DNA from 3 places in the Hyphobacterium marinum genome. Region 3 is predicted to be linked to each of the others. Evidence: predicted binding sites of a transcription regulator. Region 3 holds the regulator's gene; each other region holds the start of a gene.
What was found. Region 3 encodes LexA, which represses DNA repair genes until DNA is damaged. Its sites were predicted from a motif close to ATGTTCCNCTTGTGTTCC; they were not measured.
Positions count from the first base shown of each region.

Region 1: uvrA (excinuclease ABC subunit UvrA) is a predicted target of LexA. The motif match lies at 1,828-1,845, and genes of this name have one in related genera.
Region 2: rdgB (RdgB/HAM1 family non-canonical purine NTP pyrophosphatase) is a predicted target of LexA. The motif match lies at 3,881-3,898, and genes of this name have one in related genera.

Region 1 covers NZ_JAZDRO010000007.1:44,001-51,769, reverse strand. The annotation lists gene V0U35_RS13265 (hypothetical protein) at 467-1,171, opposite strand; gene V0U35_RS13260 (single-stranded DNA-binding protein) at 1,289-1,774, opposite strand; gene uvrA (excinuclease ABC subunit UvrA) at 1,904-4,891, shown strand; gene V0U35_RS13250 (hypothetical protein) at 4,888-5,712, opposite strand; gene V0U35_RS13245 (hypothetical protein) at 5,705-6,628, opposite strand; gene V0U35_RS13240 (hypothetical protein) at 6,621-7,592, opposite strand; gene V0U35_RS13235 (hypothetical protein) at 7,597-7,769, opposite strand, start outside.
Region 2 covers NZ_JAZDRO010000001.1:383,321-391,089, reverse strand. The annotation lists gene rsmI (16S rRNA (cytidine(1402)-2'-O)-methyltransferase) at 1-830, opposite strand, end outside; gene V0U35_RS01900 (penicillin-binding protein activator) at 829-2,091, shown strand; gene hemW (radical SAM family heme chaperone HemW) at 2,088-3,230, opposite strand; gene rdgB (RdgB/HAM1 family non-canonical purine NTP pyrophosphatase) at 3,227-3,823, opposite strand; gene V0U35_RS01885 (DUF2975 domain-containing protein) at 4,202-4,747, shown strand; gene V0U35_RS01880 (helix-turn-helix domain-containing protein) at 4,760-4,990, shown strand; gene V0U35_RS01875 (YybH family protein) at 5,239-5,616, shown strand; gene rph (ribonuclease PH) at 5,613-6,326, opposite strand; gene hrcA (heat-inducible transcriptional repressor HrcA) at 6,436-7,506, shown strand; gene V0U35_RS01860 (nucleotide exchange factor GrpE) at 7,533-7,769, shown strand, end outside.
Region 3 covers NZ_JAZDRO010000006.1:18,785-26,553, forward strand. The annotation lists gene trpC (indole-3-glycerol phosphate synthase TrpC) at 1-173, shown strand, start outside; gene V0U35_RS12600 (hypothetical protein) at 242-832, opposite strand; gene lexA (transcriptional repressor LexA) at 1,007-1,687, shown strand; gene V0U35_RS12610 (ComEC/Rec2 family competence protein) at 1,699-3,840, opposite strand; gene gltX (glutamate--tRNA ligase) at 3,910-5,325, shown strand; gene gltA (citrate synthase) at 5,347-6,651, shown strand; gene lpxB (lipid-A-disaccharide synthase) at 6,655-7,769, opposite strand, start outside.

The DNA of each region.
Region 1 (7,769 bases), on a different contig from region 3:
GGCTTGCAGCCTACCAATCCGCGCCCTGCGGGGCAAACGCGCGGGGCGCTCCGGACGCAGCTTGGAAAAGACCGGATACGGAAATGGCCACCGGCAGAACCGGTGGCCGTATCCCGTTGAAATGGCGCTGGTTTAACTGGCGGCGAACTCGGCGACGCTGAGCCGGCCATCGCCATTCGTGTCAAAGTCGGCGATCCGCTCGCGGGCCATGACGTCAGGCGGGCGCGAATTGCGCTCGACCGACGCCGCGTCGTACGCGATTCCGCCCAGAGCATTGGCCAGCTCCTCGGCGTAACATGGGAATTCGCATCACGGTCCAGCGCGACGAAGCTGGCATGCTTCAGGGCGACATAGCGGCCTGTAAACTCGGCATCGGTCATTTCCCCGCCGCGACCACGGCCATCGCCGCGCCGGACTTCAATCGGAATCCTGTCAGGACGCCACGAAAAAAGCGTCCTGATAGCCCTTATTGTCCATTCATCGCCGTTTCAGCGAGCCGGATATTCGTCAGCATGTTCCGGTTCACACCGTCACGTACCACGCTCCATTCGGTCTGCTGTTTCAGCCATTCATTACGGGTGATTGGCTGATTGTTGACGGCGGCGAAAAACACCGAATCCGCCGAAGAGCAGATCCACCAGGGCGAGGCTGGACTGGTGAACGCCTCCCCCGAGGAATAGACCGCGCTGAGCTGGGCATGGATGCGCGCGGGGTCCGACAGCACGGTGGCCATTTCCGGACCGGCAAACTCGTTGATGATGGGAATGGCCTGTAGCGCGGTAGAGTCCGAACAACGCATCGCGTCATAGACGATCCGCGCGCGGCCGAGGAAGTAGGCCTGCGCCGACCGGTCCGGATCAATTGACGCATACCGCCGTGCCGCTTCCATCAGGAAGGCGGGCGGATTGACGTCCCGGTTTTCCCACAGGAAGTCGGCGACTTCGCGATTGGCGGTATCGGGCCGCTGTATCAGTTCGGCCAATGCGCCGAATACGTCGCCGAACGCCCCGTCCCCGATTACGTAATAGGTGGTGACATTGTTCGCGCCCTGCACTTCGCGCAGTTGCGGACGGTGCGTTCCGTCGCCCTGCTGAGAAAGGATGATAGCGTCCTGCGCGATGGCTGGCGCGGCCAGCGTCAGGGCAAGGACGGGAATCAGGGCGCGTATCATGGACAGTCACTCCGGTGGCTACCGCGCCCGCCTTGCAGGCGCGGGGCCAAGACTAGCCCGGACTGCACCCGCCGTCGCCCGGCGGATGCAGACCAGACTTAAAAACCATCCGGATGACTAGAAGGGAATCTCGTCGTCGAGATCGTCATTGCGGAAGTTTTCCTTCGGCCCGCTGCCGCCTTGCGAACGGCCGCCGCCGCCCGAATAGCTGTCGCCGGAGTCATAGCCCCCGCCACCACCGCCGCCTTCACCACGCGAATCGAGCATTTGCAGCTCACCGCGGAATTTCTGCAGCACGACTTCAGTCGTGTATTTGTCCTGACCGGACTGGTCCTGCCACTTCCGGGTCTGCAGCGATCCCTCGATATAGACCTTGGAGCCCTTGCGCAGGTAGTTCTCAGCGACCTTGCACAGATTTTCGTTGAAAATCACGACGTTGTGCCATTCGGTCTTTTCCTTGCGCTCGCCCGAAGACTTGTCGCGCCAGGTCTCGCTCGTCGCGATGCGCAGATTGGCGACCGGGTCGCCGGAGTTCAGCCGGCGGATTTCCGGATCGCGTCCGAGATTACCCACCAGAATGACTTTGTTGACGCTGCCCGCCATATCCCCATCTTCTCCATCAGAATTGCTGTGGCCCGCGTGTGGACGCGGGCTATTTGTTCACATAATGTTCCGCCGGTCAAATGTCCGGCGAGTCGCGCGCGAGTTGACCGCAACGAGGTCCCCAAGTCCATGCCTGAACCGCTAAAGACCATTTCCGTGCGCGGCGCGCGCGAACACAATCTGAAAAACGTCTCGGTCGACCTGCCGCGCGACAAGCTGATCGTGTTCACCGGCCTGTCCGGTTCCGGCAAGTCCTCGCTCGCCTTCGACACGATCTATGCCGAGGGCCAGCGCCGATACGTGGAAAGTCTCTCGGCCTATGCGCGTCAGTTCCTCGAACTGATGAGCAAGCCGGACATGGACTCGATCGAGGGCCTCTCCCCGGCGATTTCCATCGAGCAGAAGACCACATCGAAGAACCCGCGCTCGACCGTCGGCACGGTCACCGAGATCTACGACTATATGCGCCTGTTGTGGGCGCGCGTCGGTGTCCCCTATTCGCCGGCTACCGGCCTGCCCATCGAGAGCCAGACAGTTAGCCAGATGGTTGACCGCCTGATGGCACTGGAGGAAGGCACCCGCCTCTACCTGCTCGCCCCCGTCGTGCGTGGCCGCAAGGGCGAGTACCGCAAGGAATTCGCCGAATGGCTGAAATCCGGCTTCCAGCGGGTCAAGGTCAATGGTGAGTTCCACGCGCTGGAGGAGGCCCCCACGCTCGACAAGAAATTCAAACACGACATCGATGTCGTCGTGGACCGGGTCGTCATCCGGGAGGGCCTTGAACAGCGCCTCGCGGACAGTCTCGAAACCGCGCTGCGCCTCGCCGACGGCATCGCGGTGGCGGAATTCGCAGCGGATTCCCGCGACGTCGGATCAGACACCTCACCCCAACCCTCCCCTCAAGGGGAGGGAGTCTCCAAAGCGCCTTCTCCCTCCCCCACCGGGGGAGGGTCGGGGTGGGGGGAAGTCCGCGAATACAAAACCGGCGAACGCCTGATATTCTCGGAGAAGTTCGCTTGCCCGGTCTCGGGCTTTACCATTGCCGAGATCGAACCGCGCCTGTTCTCGTTCAACAACCCGTTCGGGGCCTGCCCGGCCTGTGATGGGCTGGGCCAGAGCCTGAAATTCGACGAAGGCCTCGTCATCCCCGACCGGTCGAAAACGCTCTATGACGGCGCGGTCGCACCCTGGAACCGGGCAACGTCCAAACTCTACCAGCAGACGCTGCAGGCGCTGGCCGAGCATTTCGGCGCGTCCATGTACGAGGCCTGGCGCGATCTGCCGGAGGAATTCCGCAAGACGGTGCTGTTCGGCTCAAAGGACAAGATCAAGTTCAAGTACGAGGACGGGCTGCGCACCTTCGAGACGACCAAGACATTCGAGGGCGTCATCCCCAATCTGGAACGCCGCTGGCGCGAAACCGATTCCAGCTGGGTGCGTGATGACCTCTCCCGCTTCCAGTCTTCTCAGCCCTGCGAAACCTGTCACGGCAAACGGCTTAAGCCTGAAGCGCTGGCAGTGAAGATCGCCGGCAAGGATATATCCCAGGCGACCGAGGTCGCCATCCGCTCGGCCTCGGACTGGTTTTCCGACATCGAGAAGGACTTTTCCGACAAGGACCGCCAGATCGCCGAACGCATCCTGAAGGAAATACGCGAGCGTCTGAAATTCCTCGTCGATGTGGGTCTGGAATACCTCACCCTCAACCGCGCTTCCGGCACGCTGTCGGGCGGAGAAAGCCAGCGTATCCGTCTCGCCTCGCAGATCGGTTCGGGACTGACCGGCGTCCTCTACGTGCTCGACGAACCCTCCATCGGCCTGCACCAGCGCGACAATACCCGCCTGCTGGATTCGCTCTGCGGCCTGCGCGACCTCGGCAACACTGTCATCGTCGTCGAACATGACGAGGAAGCCATCGCGACGGCAGACTATGTGGTCGATCTGGGGCCCGCCGCCGGTGTCCATGGCGGTGAGATCGTTGCCGAAGGCACACCAAAGGAAATCGAGGCCAATCCGAACAGCCTCACCGGCCAGTACATGTCCGGCAAGAGACGGATCGAGGTTCCCGAAACCCGGCGCAAGCCGAAGAAGGGGCGCAGCCTCACCGTCGCCGGGGCCACGGGCAACAATTTGAAAAACGTGACGGCTGAGTTCCCGCTTGGCGTCTTCGTCTGTGTCACCGGCGTATCGGGCGGCGGCAAGTCGACTCTGACGATCGAGACGCTTTACAAGGCCGCCGCGCGCCGTCTCAACAAGGCGCAGATCGTGCCCGCGCCCTATGACAAGATCGACGGGCTCGACCATCTCGACAAGATTATCGACATCGACCAGTCCCCCATCGGACGCACGCCGCGGTCAAATCCCGCGACCTATACCGGGGCCTTCACCCCGATCCGCGACTGGTTCGCCGGCCTGCCGGAGTCAAAGGCGCGCGGCTACAAGCCGGGCCGCTTCAGCTTCAATGTGAAGGGCGGGCGCTGCGAGGCCTGCCAGGGCGACGGCGTCGTGAAGATCGAGATGCACTTCCTACCCGACGTCTTCGTCCCGTGCGATGTCTGTCACGGCAAGCGCTTCAATCGCGAAACGCTGGAAGTCACCTTCAAGGGCAAGTCCATCGCCGACGTGCTCGACATGACGGTCGAGGAAGGCGCGGACTTCTTCAAGGCCGTCCCGGCGGTGCGCGACAAGATGGAAACGCTCAAACGCGTCGGTCTCGGCTATGTGAAGATCGGCCAGCCCGCCACCCAGCTTTCCGGCGGCGAGGCCCAGCGCGTGAAACTCTCCAAGGAGCTCTCCAAGCGCGCGACCGGCAAGACGCTCTACATTCTCGATGAACCGACCACGGGTCTGCATTTCGAGGATGTCCGCAAGCTCCTCGAAGTCCTCCATGAGCTTGTCGACACCGGCAATACGGTCGTCGTGATCGAGCACAATCTCGATGTCATCAAGACCGCCGACTGGTTGATTGATCTCGGTCCCGAAGGCGGGGATGGCGGTGGCGAGATCGTCGCGGCCGGGACACCCGAGGACGTTGCGAAGGTGAAAGCCAGCTGGACCGGACGCTATCTCAAACCGCTTCTGAAGCGCGGCGCGGCGCTGCGGAAGAAGGCGGGTTAGGGCGCGGGAGAAGCCCCGATCTTCGAGGCTGCAGCTGGATAGCGCCGCAATAGATAGTCCATGACATAGGTCTGCGTGGCAGCCGCCATCGAGAACAAAATCACGACACCGGCCCCAAAGAGGGTCTGAACAATCGCGGCGGTATATCCACCCGCGATGGCCAAGCCGCGCGGAAATGCCAACAAGCCGAAAAATGTCAGACTGAAATAGAGCAGCCACCAGGGCAGCCAGACCAGAAGAAGCCGCCAACGGATCGGATGTGTCGCACGCCATGTACGGGTGACGTAGAATTCTTTGTTCCGGATTGACAGAGCCAGTCCCGGACCCAGCCGCGCCATGACATAGGCATACCCGGAAAAACCGAAAGTCAGCCCTGCGAAGATTACCGGAATTACCACTGCGAGATTTTCCGTCGCTTGCGCCAGTCCGATAAGTGGAATTGCAATCATCATGGTCGGTATTGATGCCAGCGAGGCCGGGAACCCCATCAGCCAAAATCCAAAGCCGACCCGAAACTCGTCCCCGCCGAATCCAAGCCCCGCCACGCCAGTCGTTTCACCGGTCATCCCGAGGCGCATCACCGCGACCGGAACGAGCCAGATCAAGATCCAAAGCGCCAGCGTTCCCGGCAATTTGAACAACTCGGTCATCGGTCCAGGCTCAACGCCCGGTGCCATCTCGACGGCGAAAACCAGAATAACAAAGACAGAAAAGAATAGAGCGGCGGACAATCCGAGCTTTCGCATTTCCCGAGGATACCGCCGGGCCAGTGTCACGATGTGAAATGCCGCCGCGACGATATCGAAACGGGGCTCAGCCATCGCTGGGCGTGGCAGCAGGCATCACGTCCGCCATAGCCTTCAATTGATGATGTCGTTCCGCGATATAGGCAATCGGGCCAAAGGGGATAGCACTCATCCAGACCATCATAATGCATCCGACCACGATCATGATCGCTTCGAAGACGCCGATAAACCCGATCAGGGAACCACTCGACAGCGCCTCCGCCTGAGAGTCCGCATAGCCGTCCACGGCCAGGGGCAGGAAGGCCAGCCCAAGTAATGCGACATAGATCACGAGCACGACGATCCAGGACAGGATGACCGCCCCCAGGGCCGGCCAGTACACGCCCTTCGACGCGGGCCAGGCGTCAAAAGTGAATATCCGCCGCTCAAGCACGGAAAGCCCGAACGCGGGGTAGAGCCGGACCGAGAAATAAAGGGTTACGGCGATCATCGGCCCATACATGGCCATTATCAGCACGATCATGGCGGCATCCGACGCCGCTTGGCCGGCCTGGTCCGTGAACAGGCCAACTGAAGCGGCGACAATCATCACCGGAATGATCAGCGCGAACTGAACCGCCCACATCACGACGGTCACGACGAGGCCGGTGACGAAGACGCGGCCTTCGTCTGCGCCGAGCCGGATCGGGATGACCGGCTTGTTACGGCCGTGGAGCAGAAACCGGATCCAGGCCGTCGCCAAACTGAGAAAGAAGATTATGCTTCCAATGACGATGAGTGGCACCCAGGTGAACACCCGTATCATCGTCTGAGTGTGTTCGGCCGAATCCTGCGCCGCCAGCGGCACCATCAGAATTAAAAGGCCGCCATAAAGGACGATCACCGGCACCACTGACCATATGGTTAGCCAGAGAAATCCGAGCGGATTCCGCTTAGCGACAATAAAGAAGCGGAACGCTGCCGCGGCGATATGGAACCGTGTTTCAGCCATCATTTCGCGCCACGGTTGGCGCGGCACCCGGTGCTGTTTCGGGGCCGGAGGCGTCCGCCAGAAGCGGATTGGTCCGGCCGGAGAAATGTAGCGCCAGATAGGCCCCGATCCCGCGCGACAGGTTTGCCACCACAAAGTGGATGAACAGGCTCGAGACAAAAGTCAGCAACATCGACAGGGCGGCGATGACGCGGTTCGTTTCCTCACCGCTGAACAGCATGAATAACAGCCGGAACGGCAGCGTGATCAGGCCAACACCGACAAGGACGGCGATACAGGTCAGGATGAAATAACCAACGATCCGGCCCGTTGGCAGCAGGGCCTTGAGCGCTGCGCGCGCATGGCCGAACGGATTGAAGTCCTGCCGCGCGACCATGCCGGCGAACAGGGGCAGGCTGAGGCAGATGACAAACAACAGGACGGCCAACGCCGGTGGCACGGCCAGGATCGCCGCGATGGTCGGCACCAGGACAGACAGGATCGGCCCGGCATCCTGTGTCAGCGCCACCGCTCCATAGACCAGCCCTCCGGCAATCGCGGCGACGATCCAGAAACCGACCCCGAGGCCGAGTTGGGTCAGGATGGCGAGGCCAAAGCGACCTTCATCCGGACCGATACGGAACAGAAAGCGGTCCCCGGTTTCCCCGCGCGCATAAAGCCGCTGCCAGGCTGGCTCGACCAGGACCACGACGATCAGTGACCCCAAGGCCAGAAGTCCCTGAGCCGCCATGATGGCCGGCATCATGGCCGGGTTCATGGCTTCCGGCCCGCTGACCTGGACCTGTACCAGAACCGGGAATGCGAGGATCGCCGCGAGATTGAGCGCGCAGAACAGTCCATATTCCCAAAGCGCGATGGCCAGGGCCCGCTCCGGTGCCTTGCGTATTACCGCAGTGGCATGGGCAAAGGCGGCCGACGCATTGAGACTGTCCGGTTCGCTGTGGCGCGTTTCTGTGACCGCCACCCGATCAGCCTCCACCGCCATCGGCCGGTGTCGCGGGCGGACTGCCAGCCTCGCCGATTTGCTGGGCGGCGCGGACGGCAATGCCGCGGAACATCGCTTGCGGGATGAGCGCGATCACGGCCTGGACGATGTAGAAGGCCAGCATCACCTCGAATGGCGGGAAGGTGACCCCGGCAC
Region 2 (7,769 bases), on a different contig from region 3:
ACGGCCTGCGACGCGCCCTTCACCCCCAGCGCCGGGACGGCTTCGGCAAGCGCAGCATCGACGTCGGCCTCGCCCCAGTCGAGCGACCCGGCTTCCGGCGGGCCGCACAACACGACGATCTCGCCGCGCGGCGGACCCTCGGCGTCATAGTGGGCCGCCAGGTCATCGAGCGTGCCGCGCCGGACTTCCTCGAATTTCTTGGTCAGTTCGCGCGCCACCGCCGCCGGGCGCGAACCGAACACCTTCGCCATGTCGGAAAGGCTCGCGGCGAGCCGCTGCGCGGATTCAAAGAAAACCAGCGTCGCCGGCACGGTTCTCAGCACTTCAAACCGCTTCTTGCGTGCGGCGGTTTTCGATGGCGGAAACCCGTCGAAGAGAAACGTGTCGCTCGGCAGGCCCGATATGGTCAGCGCCGCAATGGGTGCGCAGGCCCCGGGCAGGCTGTGGACGCGATGCCCGGCTTCGAGTGCCGCGCGGGCCAGGCGGAAACCGGGGTCAGAAACCAGGGGCGTTCCCGCGTCCGAGACCAGCGCCACTGTCTCTCCCGCTTCCAGGGCAGCGAGAATCTCCGGCGTCACCCGGTCTTCATTGTGGTCATGACAGGGGCGTGGCTTCGCGGAAACGCCATAGGCGTCGAGCAGTTTGCGCGCCACGCGGGTGTCCTCGGCATAGATGCGGTCCGCGGCATGGAGCGTGTCGAGCGCGCGCAACGTGATGTCGCGCAGATTGCCGATCGGGGTCGCGACAAGGTGCAAACCCGCCGCGACCGGTTGCGGCCCCGGCACGGGAGGGCTAGCTTTCCCGGCAGTGGTTTTCGGCGGTTCGCTCATGTCTCTGTCTACACCTTTAAGCGCCTTCGGCGCATTGCCCAAATGCCTTGTTGCTGCGGCGCTTCTGGCCGTTGCCGCCTGTGCGACACCGGCCCCGCCCCGCGATCCGGGCCCGGTCTATGTGCCGCCCCAGCCGCCGCCCGTCGAGGTCGAGGATCCCGAACCGGTCGATCCCACCCCGCAGCCACCGCGCTTTACCGGTCTGATCCCGCCGCACATGGAAGGCCGCGAACTGGTGCGCGCCGCCATCCTCCTGCCCTTCTCCGCCGAGAATTCCGGCGCGCGGGCCGAAGCGATCCAGCTGCTCAATGCAGCCCAGCTCGCCCTCTTCGAACACGGTACCGGCGATATCGTCCTGATGCCCAAGGATACGGGCGGGACGGCCAGCGGGGCGCGCCAGGCGACCCAGGCCGCCGTCCGCGACGGGGCTGACATCATTCTTGGTCCGCTTTTCGGGACTGCCGCCCGCGCCGCGGGTGATGAAGCCAGAAGCTATGACGTGCCGGTCATCGCTTTCTCGACCGATGGCAGTGTCGCGGGCAATGGCGTTTATCTCCTCAGCTTCCCGCCGGAAACCGAGGTCGCACGCGTCATCGAATATGCGACGCGCACCGGTCTTTCCCGCTTCGCCTATCTCGGACCGACCGGGGCCTATGGCAATATTGTCCGCGATGCGATGGACACCGAATCCCGCATGGGCGGCGGCAGTCTCGTCGCCAGCGAGCCCTATTCGGGCGGCGTGGAAGCCATGACCAGCGCCGCAGCGCGGCTGGCCCGGTCCGATACCGGCTATGAGGCGGTGATGTTGCCCGAGGGCGGGGTCCGCCTGCGCATGCTGGGCCCGCTCCTGCCCTATCATGATGTTGACCCGGCCGAAGTTCGCTTCCTTGGCACCGGCCTGTGGAACGATCCCGAGACCATTCGCGAGCCGGTCTTGCGCGGGGGCTGGTTTGCCGGTCCGGACGAAGCCGCCCGGTCCCGTTTCGTGGCGAGCTACGAAGCCGCCTATGGCGAAGCCCCCTCCCGCATTGCCAGTCAGGCCTATGACGGCGTGTTGCTGACCCTGCATCTGGCCGGGGCGCGCGACGGGTTTACGCGCGCGGCGGTCGAAGATCCTGAAGGCTTCCTCGGCGCGGACGGCCTCTTCCGTTTCCGGGCCGACGGGCGGATCGAGCGCGGCCTCGCCGTCTACTCGGTCGGGCGTGGTGGATTTACCGTGATCGAACCCGCACCGCGCAGTTTCGAGCCCGCGGGCTTCTAGTCGGGTACCAGCTCATTGGCCATCCGGTCGCCATAGACCCGGGCCTCTGGTGTCAAAGCGACCCGGTCCGGGGTGAGTGTCAGCAGGCCCTGCCGGGCGTAGCGTTCGGCCGCACCGATATCAATATCGCGCCCCGTGGCGGCCCGCAGGGCAGCCCGGTCCAGCCCGTCGGTAATGCGTAACCCCATCAGGATGCGTTCGGCGGCTTCGGCATCGGCGCTGAGGATTTCCGGTGCGCCATGCCCGCGCCCGGTCTCTGTTACCCCAGCCCGGTAGGCCTCGGGCCGCGCCCGCGCTTCGGTGGCCAGCCGCCCGCCGCCGGACGCGGACCCCAGCCGCCCGTGTGCGCCCGGCCCGACACCGATCCAGTCTCCGCCCGTCCAGTAGAGACGGTTGTGAACCGATTGCGCGGAAACGCCGCGCGCATGGTTGGAAATCTCGTAGGCCTCCAGACCCGCTTTGGCGCATAGCTCCTGCGTCAGCGCATAGAGATCGGCGGCGAGGTCCTCTCCGGGCGGAATGAGCGCGCCGCGTTCCACCCGTTTCGCAAAGGCGGTGCCCGGCTCGATGGTTAGCTGGTAAAGCGAGAGATGTTCGGTGCCGTAATCGATGGCTTCGGATAGTTCGCCACGCCAGTCATCAAGACCCTGACCCTCCAGCGCATAGATCATGTCGAAGGAGACACGCGGGAACGCCGCCTGCGCCGCCTTGATTGCCGCCCGCGCACCGTCCCCGTCATGGGCACGGCCCAGGGCCTTGAGGGCGGCGTCATCGAAACTCTGCACGCCCAGCGACAACCGGTTCGCCCCGGCAGCGGCCAACCCGGCGAAGGCGGCCTGGTCATCCGGATTGGCTTCCAGCCCGATCTCGATTCCGGCCTCGAGCCCCCACAAGTCTTCAGCCCGCGCAATCAGGTGTTCAAGCTGAGCGGGTTTGAGGAGAGAGGGCGTGCCGCCGCCGAAATGGATGGAGGCGAGCGGGCGTTTGCCGGTCAGCTCGCGCCAGTGACCCATGTCGGCGAGAATCGCATCGACCAGATCGTCATGGCTGGCGCGCGACTTGTAGACGTTGAAATCGCAATAGGGGCAGATCCGCGCGCAATACGGCCAGTGGAGATAGAGGCCGAGGGAAGGTGTCATGACCCGAATTCAGCGGCCATGAGCGCAGCCAGCGCGCGGCCGCGATGACTCAGCGCCTTTTTTTCGTCCGCACCCATTTCCGCGAAGGTGCGGTTTTCGCCCTCGGGCACGAAGATCGGGTCATAGCCGAATCCGCCTTCTCCGCGCGGCGGCCACACGATCGTCCCGCCTACCCGGCCCTCATAGAAGCGTGGCTCACCGCCCGGCTCCAGCAGCGCCAGCGTGCAGACGAAGGCTGCGCTCCGGTCGGTCGAACCACTATCGGCGAGTTCGGTCCACACCCGGCCCATCGCCCGGTCGAAATCACGGGGCTCTCCCGCCCAGTCGGCCGAGTAGACGCCCGGCGCGCCGCCCAGTGCCGTGACGGAAAGCCCGGAATCATCAGCCAGGGCGGTCAGGCCCGTGGCCTCCATGACCGCACGGGCCTTCAGCGCGGCATTGCCGGCAAATGTCGTTTCGGTTTCATCGGGTTCAGAAAGCGAAAAATCTGCAGCACTGCGCAGCACGATTCCCCTCGGCGTGAGCAGTCCGGTCAACTCCTTGATTTTGCCGGGATTATGGGTCGCCAAAACCCATTCAGGGACTTGTCTCACGGGGCAAACCTTTCAGATATTTTATCGTCTTTCAAAAAATTCATATCGAAAAACGATATTTTTTGCTTGCGCGCCCGAAATTTTATGTTTATCGATAAATCCACGGGCGGCGGAAATGATCGTCCGGATAACAAACGCAAACGGTTTGGTCGAACACTAACGTAACGGAGAATGAAAATGGTCAGGTCCTTTGATTCGATGGCACGCTCCATCGCAATGGTCGCGTTCAACGCGGTGCTGTTGCTCTCGGTGGGTGCCGGAGTGGTCTTTGCGGTCGCCCCGACGATCGCGTGACCGGGGTGGCCCGGGCGGCCGCCGGTGTGGCAGACAGTCTGACCGCACCGGCGGACCCCGCACCGGGCCGTGGAAGGATGAGGTATGACGCAAACAGGACGGGTGACACTCGTCGGTGTGCTCAAACGCGCTCTCGATGTGACCTGGTATCTGCTCTGGGCGGCGCTGGTCGTCGTCTCGGCAACGATGGTCCTCGTGATCGTCGGCTTCATCATGAAATTCGTCGGCGCTTCGGTGCTGGAGACGGTTTTGGCGCGGCTCGACGCGGCCGAAATCCTGTCCTTCCCGCTCTTTGTCGCCGAGATCGTGACGCTCCTGGTCCTGGTCGACCGGTTGCGCCGCATGTTCGCCACGCTGATCGCGGGCGACCCCTTCGTGCCGGAAAATGCCGGCCATTTGCGGGTCATTGCCTTCGCGGTCGCGATCTACCAGGCGGTGGGCTATGTCGCCCGCGCCATGGTCGCCCTGTCGCTGACGCTGTTCGACCTGCCGGTCGCACGCGGCGCGGAAATCGAGGCGACGCTGAATATCAATCTCGGAGCCTGGTTCGCGGTTGTCGCGCTCATGGTGCTCTCCGAAGTGTTCCGGGAAGGCGCGCGAATGCGCCAGGAACAGAAGCTGACAATCTAGGAGGCGCGAACCATGTCCATTCGCGTCACCCTCGACCGGATGCTTCTCGAGCGGCGCATGTCGCTCACAGAGTTGTGTGACCGTGTCGGTATTACGATGGCAAACCTGTCCATCCTGAAAACCGGCAAGGCCAAGGCGGTGCGCTTCTCCACGCTGGAGGCGCTGTGCCGCGAACTGAAATGCCAGCCGGGCGACCTCCTCGTCTTCGACGAGAGCGAGCCGGGCGACGATGAAGAGGATTAAAGCCGGCCCCTGGACCCCACCTCAAGGGCCGGTCAGGAAAAGGCCCCGACCTCCCTGTGACGGAGACGGGGCCCTTGAAGAGGCGGCGGGGGCGGGCCTGTGCGGTCCTAGCCCCTTCCCAAGTGTGAGAGCCGGACGGGCCATTTTCAGCCCCCCAGCGCGCTCCCGCCGCCTTCTCTTTATCGCAGGATTGACAATTTCCGCAATCAGGGCAAGCGCTTCTATCCGAAACCAATGCGGAGCCACGGATGACGAGTACCAGCGACAGGATGGCCATTCTCGCCTTGCAGGCCGACTGGGTCACCGCGGAACGCGCCAATGATTCAAACCGGTTACGTCAGTTCATGTGTGAGGACATCACCCTCTGGCCGGACGACGGCCCGGCCGTGACTGGCATTGACGTGGCGCTTGCCGCCGCCAAGGGTCCCTTTCCAATCCGGGAGATCGTGATTTCCGACGAGGTCATCGAGGCGGGACCTGTGCATGGCTGGAAATCGGCCCGCTTTACCACGCATTTCGACAACGCGGGTGAGACCGTGACCGTTCAGGGCCGCCACCTCTGGGTGTTGAGGCGGGAAAGCACGGGCTGGAAACTCGCCGGCTTGTCCTGGCAGATCGACCGCTAGCCGATCGCGGACCGCTGGATCCCGACCAGTTCCTTCACCCCTTTTCGCGCGAGCGTGAAGAGGTCGTCGAACGCGCTCGCCGGCATCGGCTTGTCTTCCGCCGTCGCCTGGATCTCGACGACACCGCCGTCATCGGTCAGCACGAAATTGGCGTCCGTTTCCGCCACCCGGTCTTCCTCGTATTCGAGATCGAGCCGCGCTTCCCCTCCGACGAGGCCGCACGATACCGCCGCGATCTGACCGTGGACCGGGCTCACGTCCAGCACGCCCTCCTCGACCAGCCAGTTGCAGGCGCGCGACAGCGCTACCCACGCCCCGGTGATCGCCGCCGTGCGCGTGCCGCCATCGGCCTGGATGACGTCGCAGTCGAGCGTGATCTGGCGCTCGCCGAGCTTCCTGAGATCGACCACCGCGCGCAGCGAGCGTCCGATCAGGCGCTGGATTTCCTGCGTCCGGCCCGACTGTTTCCCGGCGGCGGCCTCGCGCCGTCCGCGCGTATGGGTCGCACGCGGTAGCATGCCGTATTCGGCGGTCACCCAGCCCTTGCCCGAATTGCGCATCCAGGGCGGGACATTCTCTTCCACGCTGGCGGTACACAAAACGTGGGTATTGCCGCACTTGATCAGGCAGGAGCCTTCCGCATAGGGCGAAACGCCGGTCTCGATTTCTATCGTGCGCAGCGCGTCGGCAGCGCGGCCGTAAGGACGCATGGGAGACTCCATTCCGGTTCAAGTGCCCCCGTCTAGACGCCCGCCGGGCGGGGGTAAAGCCTCGCCCCGATTGCAAGCCCCGCCCCCTTGCCCTAACTCAACGATCATCATGACCGACACGCCGCGATCCACCCCCAGCCTCGCCGATCTCGATGGTCGCTCGCGCGCGATATTCCGCGAGATCGTGCAGGCCTATCTCGACACCGGTGAGCCGGTCGGTTCGCGCACCCTGTCACAGAAAGACGGCGTAGCCCTGTCACCCGCCTCGATCCGCAACACCATGGCGGATCTCGCCGCACTCGGCCTGCTCTCGGCACCGCACCAGAGCGCCGGGCGCATGCCGACCCATGCCGGGCTTCGCCTGTTTGTCGACGGGCTTCTCCAGGTCGGCGATCTCGGGGCTGAAGAACGCAAGTCCATCGAGACCCGCGTTGCCGGAACGTCGCGCAATATCAATGACCTGCTCTCCGAAGCGTCCTCGGTCCTGGGCGGGCTCGCCGGCGGGGCAGGTTTGGTGCTCGCCCCGACCCGGGAAGCCGCGCTGAAGCATGTCGAATTCGTGCCGATGTCGGCAACCGAAGCCCTCGCCATCCTCGTCTTCGCCGACGGGTCGGTGGAAAACCGGCTGATGACCGCGCCCGACGGGCTGCCGCCGGCCGCATTGATGGAGGCGGGTAATTACCTTTCTGCGCGCCTGAAGGGACGATCCCTCACCGAAGCCAGCGCCGCCATCCGCGCCGAGATCGCCGAACGCCGCGCCCAGCTTGATGAGGCCGCGAGCGCGCTCGTGGAAAAAGGTCTCGCGGACTGGTCGGGCGGCGAAGCCCGCTCGCTCATCGTGCGCGGCCGCGCCCGCCTGCTCGAAAGCGTCGAGGCCACGCAGGACCTTGAACGCATCCGCATGCTGTTTGACGATCTCGAACGCAAGGAAGACCTCATTGCCCTGCTGGAAAAGGCTGGAAGCGGACAGGGCGTGCGCCTCTTCATCGGCGCTGAGAATCCCCTCTTCTCCCTCTCGGGTTCCAGTGTGATTGTCTCTCCCTATATGAATGAGGAAAAGCGGATTGTCGGCGCGCTCGGCGTGATCGGCCCGACGCGGCTGAACTATGCGCGCGTCATTCCGCTGGTGGACTATACCGCGCGCGTCGTCGGCAGGTTGCTCGACGGTGCGAAGACGTGACACGGACGAAACGGACCTGAACGGACATGAGTGACAAGACGACCAAGCCCGCAACCCCGGAAGTGGACGACGAGGACATCGAATCCATCGTCGCGGCGGCCGAGAAGGCCGAAGCCGAAGCCCTCGCCGAAGCGGAAAAGGCCGAGGCGGATGCCGATTCTGAGTCCGGCAGCGAGATCGACCGCCTCGAAGCGGAACTTGAAAAGGCGCGCGAGGACATGATGCGCGCGCTCGCCGATGCGCAGAACACCCGCCGCCGCGCC
Region 3 (7,769 bases):
GCTTTGCCGGTCAACGATTCGCGGTGGCCGAAAGCGGCATCGCCACACCGGAGGACGTCACCCGCGTCCGCGAGGCCGGCGCACGCGCCGTCCTGGTGGGTGAAAGCCTTATGCGGCAAGGCGATGTGGCCAAGGCCACGCGCACCCTGATGGGGACGGCAGCGTTTACTTGAGGCGGGAAGGAGAGCTTTCCGGTGGCGCGCTGGGCGTCGCTCGCAAGAGGGCGTCGAATTTGTCAGCGTTATTCGACATGACACTTCCGTAGCTTCCCACGATCCGACCGCCTTATATAAACCTCGATAGGCTGTGGCTTTGAGCGGTCAAACAACCACCCATCGCCCGGGGCATCAACCACGTCACCATGTTCGACCGCCTCTATGTCTCCGCCATCACACCAGCGCGCATATAGCTGAATTCCGGCCTGCTCTGCGTCCAACAACGCAATTTGCCGCATATACGTTTCGATGTTCCCGCCATCGCAAGCGCTCGCTCCGTCACGCAGGTTTCTACGCCGGTCATCCGGAAGAGAATTGTATAACCAAATACCAGCCTCACCGATGGAGACATGGCTCGACTGGCCTTTTATCTGCGGAATCGTTTTGCGGACGAGGCCGATCCAAAAGGGCCAGAACAGCACAATCGCAGCCGTCAAAAGCAGCCCAACAATTAGCCAGCCCCACGCCGGTTCTTGGACCCAAGCCGGACAAGACGAGCCAAACCGCTCACACCATTCTAGAATTATTAATTCGTAGTGAGCAGGGCCATCGGCCATCATGAATAAGAAGACGCTGGCAACGATCACCAAAAATGCCGAGGCGGACTTGTATAGCATCCCCAACCCATACCACGGGCCGGGGCAAAATCGCCACAAACAAGGTCATTCCGTGTCCTTCACGTCTCTACTTGCACCGAAGGGATAGGAGGACTTGACGCGCCCCCGGAACACTTATAGAACATCGCGTGAAGTTTATGTTTTGTTCCGCTCGCCGGTCGCGAAGGAAACGCCATGCTGACGCGCAAGCAACACCAGCTTTTGCTGTTCATCCACCGCCGCATCACCGAGACCGGTGTGTCGCCCTCCTTTGACGAGATGAAGGATGCGCTGGAACTGGCGTCCAAGTCCGGCGTGCACCGCCTGATCACGGCGCTGGAGGAGCGCGGCTTCATCCGCCGCCTCGCCCACCGCGCCCGTGCGCTTGAAGTGCTCAAAATGCCGGATTCCGCCGCGCCTGCCGGTGCCGATCTCGGCCCCAATGTCGTGCGAGCCGACTTCAAGCGCCCGCCGCGCGAGGCGCGCGACAGCCGCGAAGTACCCCTGCTTGGCAAGATCGCCGCCGGTGTCCCCATCGAGGCGATCCAGCACGAGACCGACCGCTTCGTGTTGCCGCCCGATATTGCCGGCGGTTCGGGTGAACATTTCGCGCTCGAAGTGGAAGGCGATTCCATGATCGATGCGGGCATTCTTGAAGGCGATATCGTCGTCATCGAACGCTGCAACACCGCCAATACCGGCGAGATCGTTGTCGCGCTTGTCGACAACGAGGAAGCCACGCTGAAACGTCTGCGCCGCAAGGGCGGTTCAATTGCGCTCGAAGCCGCCAACCCGGCTTATGAGACCCGCATTTTCGGACCGGACCGGGTCCAGGTACAGGGCCGTCTCGTCGGTCTCATCCGCCGCTATCACTAGGCTTTCGCCGTCTAGTCGCGGTGTGTCCCTGCCATCGTGCCCGTGCCCGTCCCCGTCCAGGACCGGTCACCCCTGCGGTCGGCGACCGTTTCCCACGACGTGATACGGCCATCGGTGATCCGGAATGTCCGGGCACCGTCACGCGCGAGATCATCGGCATCGATCAGTTCGGCATCGCAGCGCGACCGGAGAACCCGGTTTACCTCAAGGCGCGTGACGACCAGATCCGCCGTGCGGCAGTCCTCGATCAGGGCTTCCTCGGTTTCCGGCGTCGCGATCAGCACGCCCTGCGCCCGGCCTGCACAGCCTGAGGCGTCGCAACGCATCCCCCTCGCCAGTCTGACTTCGCGGTCACCGGTCTGTTCGAGGAAGACTCGCGCCGCAAACCGCGAGCGCCGCGTTGTACTGGCCGACCAGTCTCCATCTGCCGCGTCATAGTGGGCAATGACCACGCCGCTATCCGTCACAAGACCGTCCGGGACCGGTGTGGCCCACCACAGGATGAGACCGGCCCCCATGAAGACCAGCCCCGCCAGCCTCAACAATCCCCGGCCTGCCACCAGAGCCGCAAATCCGGCGGCATAGAGCGGCAGGGCTGCGCCATGGCCCGCCGGGACCGGTGACAGCGCGCCGGGCCAATCGGCGATAAAGTGGGCAATGGATAGAACCGCATCCAGTCCCGCCCCCATCACGGCGAGCGGTATGGCTTCGAGGCCAAACGGCATCAGCGCCAGCGCGATGACGCCGGCCGGCATCACCAGGAAGGAAAAGATCGGCATGGCCGCCAGATTGGCGATGAAGCCGAAGGCGGCGAGCCGGTTGAAATGGAAGGCCGCAAATCCCGATGTCGCCGCACCCGCGATCAGGGACGACCAGCCAATGGCTCCGATTGATCCGGCGGCGCGGCGCAGAACGCCCGGGCGTGGCCCCGGCCGGCGGTGATCACGCAAGGCTCCAAAGGCTGTGATCAGGGCTGACGCAGCGGCGAAAGACATCTGGAATCCCGGCGTGACGATGCTTTCGGGCTGGATGAGCAAAACCGCAAAGGCGGCCAGCGCAACTGAGCGCATGGAGATTGCTTGCCGGCCGACCAGAACGCCGATGAGCACCGCCGCCGTCATGATGAAGGCGCGTTGGGTCGGGATCGCGGCCCCCGAGAGCGCCAGATAGGCAAGAGCCGCGAGCAAGGCGGCAATCGCAGCCGGGTAGCGCGGGTCATGCCGCCGTGCGAAAGGCTCGATCGCGGCAAAGAGGAACCGTACCGCGAAGAAAACACCGCCCGCAAAGAGCGCCATGTGCAAGCCGGAAATGGCAAGGATATGCCCGAGTCCGGTGGCCCTGAGCGCCTCGGCGTCATCGGGCGATATTCCGGACCGGTCACCGGTCAAAAGGGCGGCGGCGATACCGGCGCTGCGCGGCGGCGCGCGCTCACGGATGCGTTCGGCCATCGACCAGCGGACGCGGGCGAAGGCCCGGGCGCGGCTGTCCCCGTAAAATTCAGCCGCCTCGGGCCGCGTTACGGCAAATCCTGATCCGCCAAGCCCTGAAAACCACGCCGCGAAGCCAGCATCATAGCCGCCGGGTGCCGCAGGCCGGGGCGGCGGCCCCAGAACGGCCCGGAGTGTAATTGCGTCGCCGGGCTGGAATGCGCCGCGGTTGGCCAGCACACGAACCCGCCGAGGCGGCTCATCCATGCCGTCGAGTGACGCAACGCGCAGGACCAGTCTCTGCCGCCCGCCGCTTTGCTGGACGCTTTCGATCCAGCCGGTGACGGTCCGCGCGCGCTCGGACTCTGCAACGACCGGTCCGGCGACCGAAAGGGTGCGCCATTGCCCTCTCGCCCCGCCCGCGAGGACAAAGGCGGCGAGCATCAGCGTGATCAGCACGCTCGTCCGGTGGCGCCAGATGATCGCTCCGGCCAAGGCGCACACGGCCAGTCCGAACGCGGTCCAGCCGGCAGCCGCTGAAGGCTCGGCGGGCAGCGTGAAATAGACGGCCGAACCGATTGCAAACGCCACGGGACACCAGAGTGGCAGGTCCTGTACGGTGATGACCCGGGACGTGGTCAGCGCAGCCCAGCTGCGTTCCAGATTGGCGGCAATCGCCGCGCGCCAGGAGCCCGCCTGTTGTTGGACTGGCTCCGATACGGTCATACCCCTATGACCTCCGGCAAACGCATGGTATCACCCGGCACCACACCGCAGCGCAGCATTCTTTCGCACATGCAAAACAAGCAAACCGGCATCGTCACGCGCTTCGCGCCCTCCCCCACGGGATATTTGCACATTGGGGGTGCAAGGACCGCACTTTTCAACTGGTTGTTTGCCCGCGGCCAGGGCGGCCAATTCCTGCTGCGCATCGAGGATACTGATCGCGCCCGGTCAACCGAGGACGCCGTCGAGAAAATTCTTGAAGGGCTGCAATGGCTTGGCCTCGACTGGGACGGTGAGCCCGTGTCCCAGCATGCGCGCGCCGCCCGGCATCGCGCCGTTGTCGATGAGCTCGTCGCCGCCGGTGCCGCCTTCCGCTGCTACTGCACGCCGGACGAAGTGACGGCGTTGCGCGAGACCGCCTTTGCCGAAGGCCGCGCCTTGCGATCACCCTGGCGCGACAGGCCGGACAGTGACGCGCCGGCGGACGCGCCCCACGTCGTGCGTTTCCGGGCACCGGACAGCGATGTCGTGATTGCCGACGCCGTCCAGGGCGATGTCCGCTGGAAGGCCAAGGAATTCGACGATCTCGTGCTGCTGCGAACCGATGGTGCGCCGACCTACAATCTCGCCGTCGTCGCCGATGATCATGACATGGGCGTGACCCACATCATCCGGGGCGACGATCACCTGACCAATGCCGCGCGCCAGTCGCAGATCTACGACGCGCTCGGCTGGGACCGCCCGGTCTTCGCGCATATTCCGCTGATCCATGGTCCGGACGGCAAGAAACTCTCCAAACGTCATGGCGCGCTCGGGGTCGAGGCCTATCGCGACATGGGGTATCTGCCCGCCGGGCTGCGCAATTACCTGCTGCGCCTGGGCTGGTCGAAGGGCGACCAGGAGTATTTCAGCGACGCCGAGGCGAAAGCCGCCTTCTCGCTCGACGGGCTCAACAAGGCCCCGGCCCGGCTCGATTTCGACAAGATGGGCAGCGTAAACGCCACGGCCCTGCGCGAGAGCGATGATACGGTGCTGACCGACGCCCTGCTGGCGCGCCTTGAGGCGGCGGGCACGCTTGAAATCGACGCAGGAACTGCGCGCGAACGCCTGCTGGCCGGTATGGGAGTGCTCAAAACCCGGGCCAAGACACTGGCAGAGCTGGAAGAGCAGACCTATTTCCTGACGCGTCGGTCGCCCTTCGCGATCGAGGGCAAGGCCGCCAAACCGCTAGACGATGACGCCCTCGCCCGGCTGGGCCGGCTGCATGCGGCGCTGGCCGCGCTGGCGGACTGGTCGGAAGAGAACCTGGCCGCTGCCCTGAAATCCTTCGCCGAGGCCGAAGCGGTCGGGTTCGGCAAGATCGGACAACCGCTGCGCGCCGCCCTGACCGGTGGTGCGCCAGCCCCCGACCTTTCTGCGGTCATGCTATTTCTTGGCCGGACGGAATCGTTGGATCGTATCCACCAACAAGCCGCCGCCGGCTGAACGACAGACGAGGATGACGTGATGAAAAGCAATGCCAAGGAATCCGGAACCGCAACCCTGACCATCAATGGCCAGTCCTATGACTTTCCGGTCCTGAAAGGCACGGTCGGCCCGGACGTTATCGACATCCGTACGCTGTACAAGAATGCCGGCGTGTTCACGCTCGACCCGGGCTTTACCTCGACGGCGAGCTGTGAATCCCACATCACTTATATCGATGGTGATGAAGGCGTGCTGCTGTATCGCGGCTATCCGATCGACCAGCTCGCCGAGAATTCCAGCTTCATCGAAGTTTGCTATCTGCTGCTGCATGGTGAATTGCCGGATGCGGCGCAGCTGGAGAGCTTCGAGAAGACCATCACGCATCATACGATGCTGCATGACCAGTTCGACCAGTTCTTCCGCGGGTTCCGCCGCGACGCCCACCCGATGGCGGTCATGGTCGGCACGGTCGGAGCGCTGTCGGCGTTTTATCACGACTCCACCGACATCAATGACCCCAAGGCGCGCACCATCGCCAGCCACCGCATGATCGCGAAAATGCCGACGATCGCTGCCCGGGCCTACAAGTATTCGGTCGGCCAGCCTTTCGTCAGCCCGCGCAACGATCTGGACTTCGCCGCTAACTTCCTGCGCATGTGTTTCGCGGTTCCGGCCGAGGATTATGAAGTCAATCCGGTCATGGCCCGCGCCATGGACCGCATCTTCATCCTGCATGCCGATCACGAACAGAACGCCTCCACCTCGACGGTCCGCCTTGCCGGTTCGTCGGGCGCGAACCCGTTTGCCTGTATCGCCTCGGGCATTGCCAGCCTGTGGGGACCGGCCCACGGCGGGGCCAACGAGGCGGCGCTGAACATGCTCGAGGAAATCGGCTCGGTCGACCGGATCCCGGAATACATCGCCAAGGCCAAGGACAAGAATGATCCCTTCCGCCTGATGGGCTTTGGCCACCGCGTCTACAAGAATTACGACCCGCGCGCGAAAGTGATGCGGACGACCTGCCACGAAGTCCTGAAGGAAGTCGGCGAAACCGATGATCCGCTGCTGGCCGTCGCGCTGGAGCTGGAAAAGATCGCGCTGGAAGACCCGTATTTCGTCGAGAAGAAGCTGTACCCGAATATCGACTTCTATTCGGGTATCACGCTGCGTGCGATGGGCTTCCCGACTTCGATGTTCACTGTTCTGTTCGCCCTGGCCCGGACCGTCGGCTGGATCGCGCAGTGGACCGAAATGCTCGAAGACCCGACGCAGAAGATTGGCCGCCCGCGCCAGCTTTTCGCCGGTGCGACCGAGCGCGACTACGTCGCCATCGATAAGCGCTAATCGCTAGAGATACTCCGCGACGGCGGCAGCGGCCTTAGCGGCCGCCTGCCCGTCGCCGCGCATCGTGGCCGTCGTCTCGACCAGAGCCTTCGACGTCCTGGCCCGCAAGTCCGTATCGTCAAGGAAATGGCTGATATCTGCAGCCAGGCGCGGTCCGGTGCAGGTCGTCTGGATGCGTTCGGGCATCAGCTCCTTGCCTGCCGCGATGTTGACCAGCGTGATGTAGGTCCCCTTGAACAGGAGGCCGCGCAGGAGCGCCCAGGTCGCCCAGCCGAGCCGGTAACCAGCGACCGTCGGCACGCCCGCCATGGCCAGCTCGGTCGTCACCGTTCCTGAACAGGCCAGAGCCACATCCAGAGCGGCAAAGGCGTCGCGCTTTTCCGCTTCATCGACGATGACCGCCCCGGCGAAATTCGGATCAGCGGCCATGCGTTCGCGCGCGGCTCCGGCGACCGGTGCCGCCAGGGGAATGATCACGCGAAGGTCCGGATAGCGGGTCTTGAGCTTTTCCAGGGCGGCCGAAAATGGATCAGCCAAACGCGTCAGTTCTCCCATCCGGCTACCGAACAGCACGCCGAGACACGGCGCGTCCGGCGCAATTCCGTGGCGCTCCCGGAAGGCCATCCCGTCACCACGGATATCCTTTTCCAGGGTCGGATTACCCACGAAGGTCGTTGGCAGGCCCGCCGCCTCGAATATCGGGGCGTCGAAGGAATGGATGGTCAACAGACGGTCAACCGTTTCGGCCAGTGTCTTGGCCCGGCCCTTCCGCGTCGCCCAGACTTGCGGACCGACATATTTGACGACGGGCATGTCCGGTATCCGGGCCTTCAGCCTCTGGGCGACCCGCAGGGTAAAGCCCCAGGAATCAATGAGAACCGCAACGTCGGGCTTAACCCGTTCAGCCAGATCTGCCGTTTCGTCAGCCCGGCGCACGACCCGCGGATAAGCGCTCAGCACTTCGAAAAATCCAAGCACTGACAGCTCTGAAATGTCGAACGGGCTGTTCAGCCCCTCTGCCGTCATTTCCGATCCGCCAACGCCCGAGAATTCAACATCATCGCCAAACCGGTCACGCAAGGCCCGTATCAGCCCGGCCCCGAGCGCATCTCCGGAAC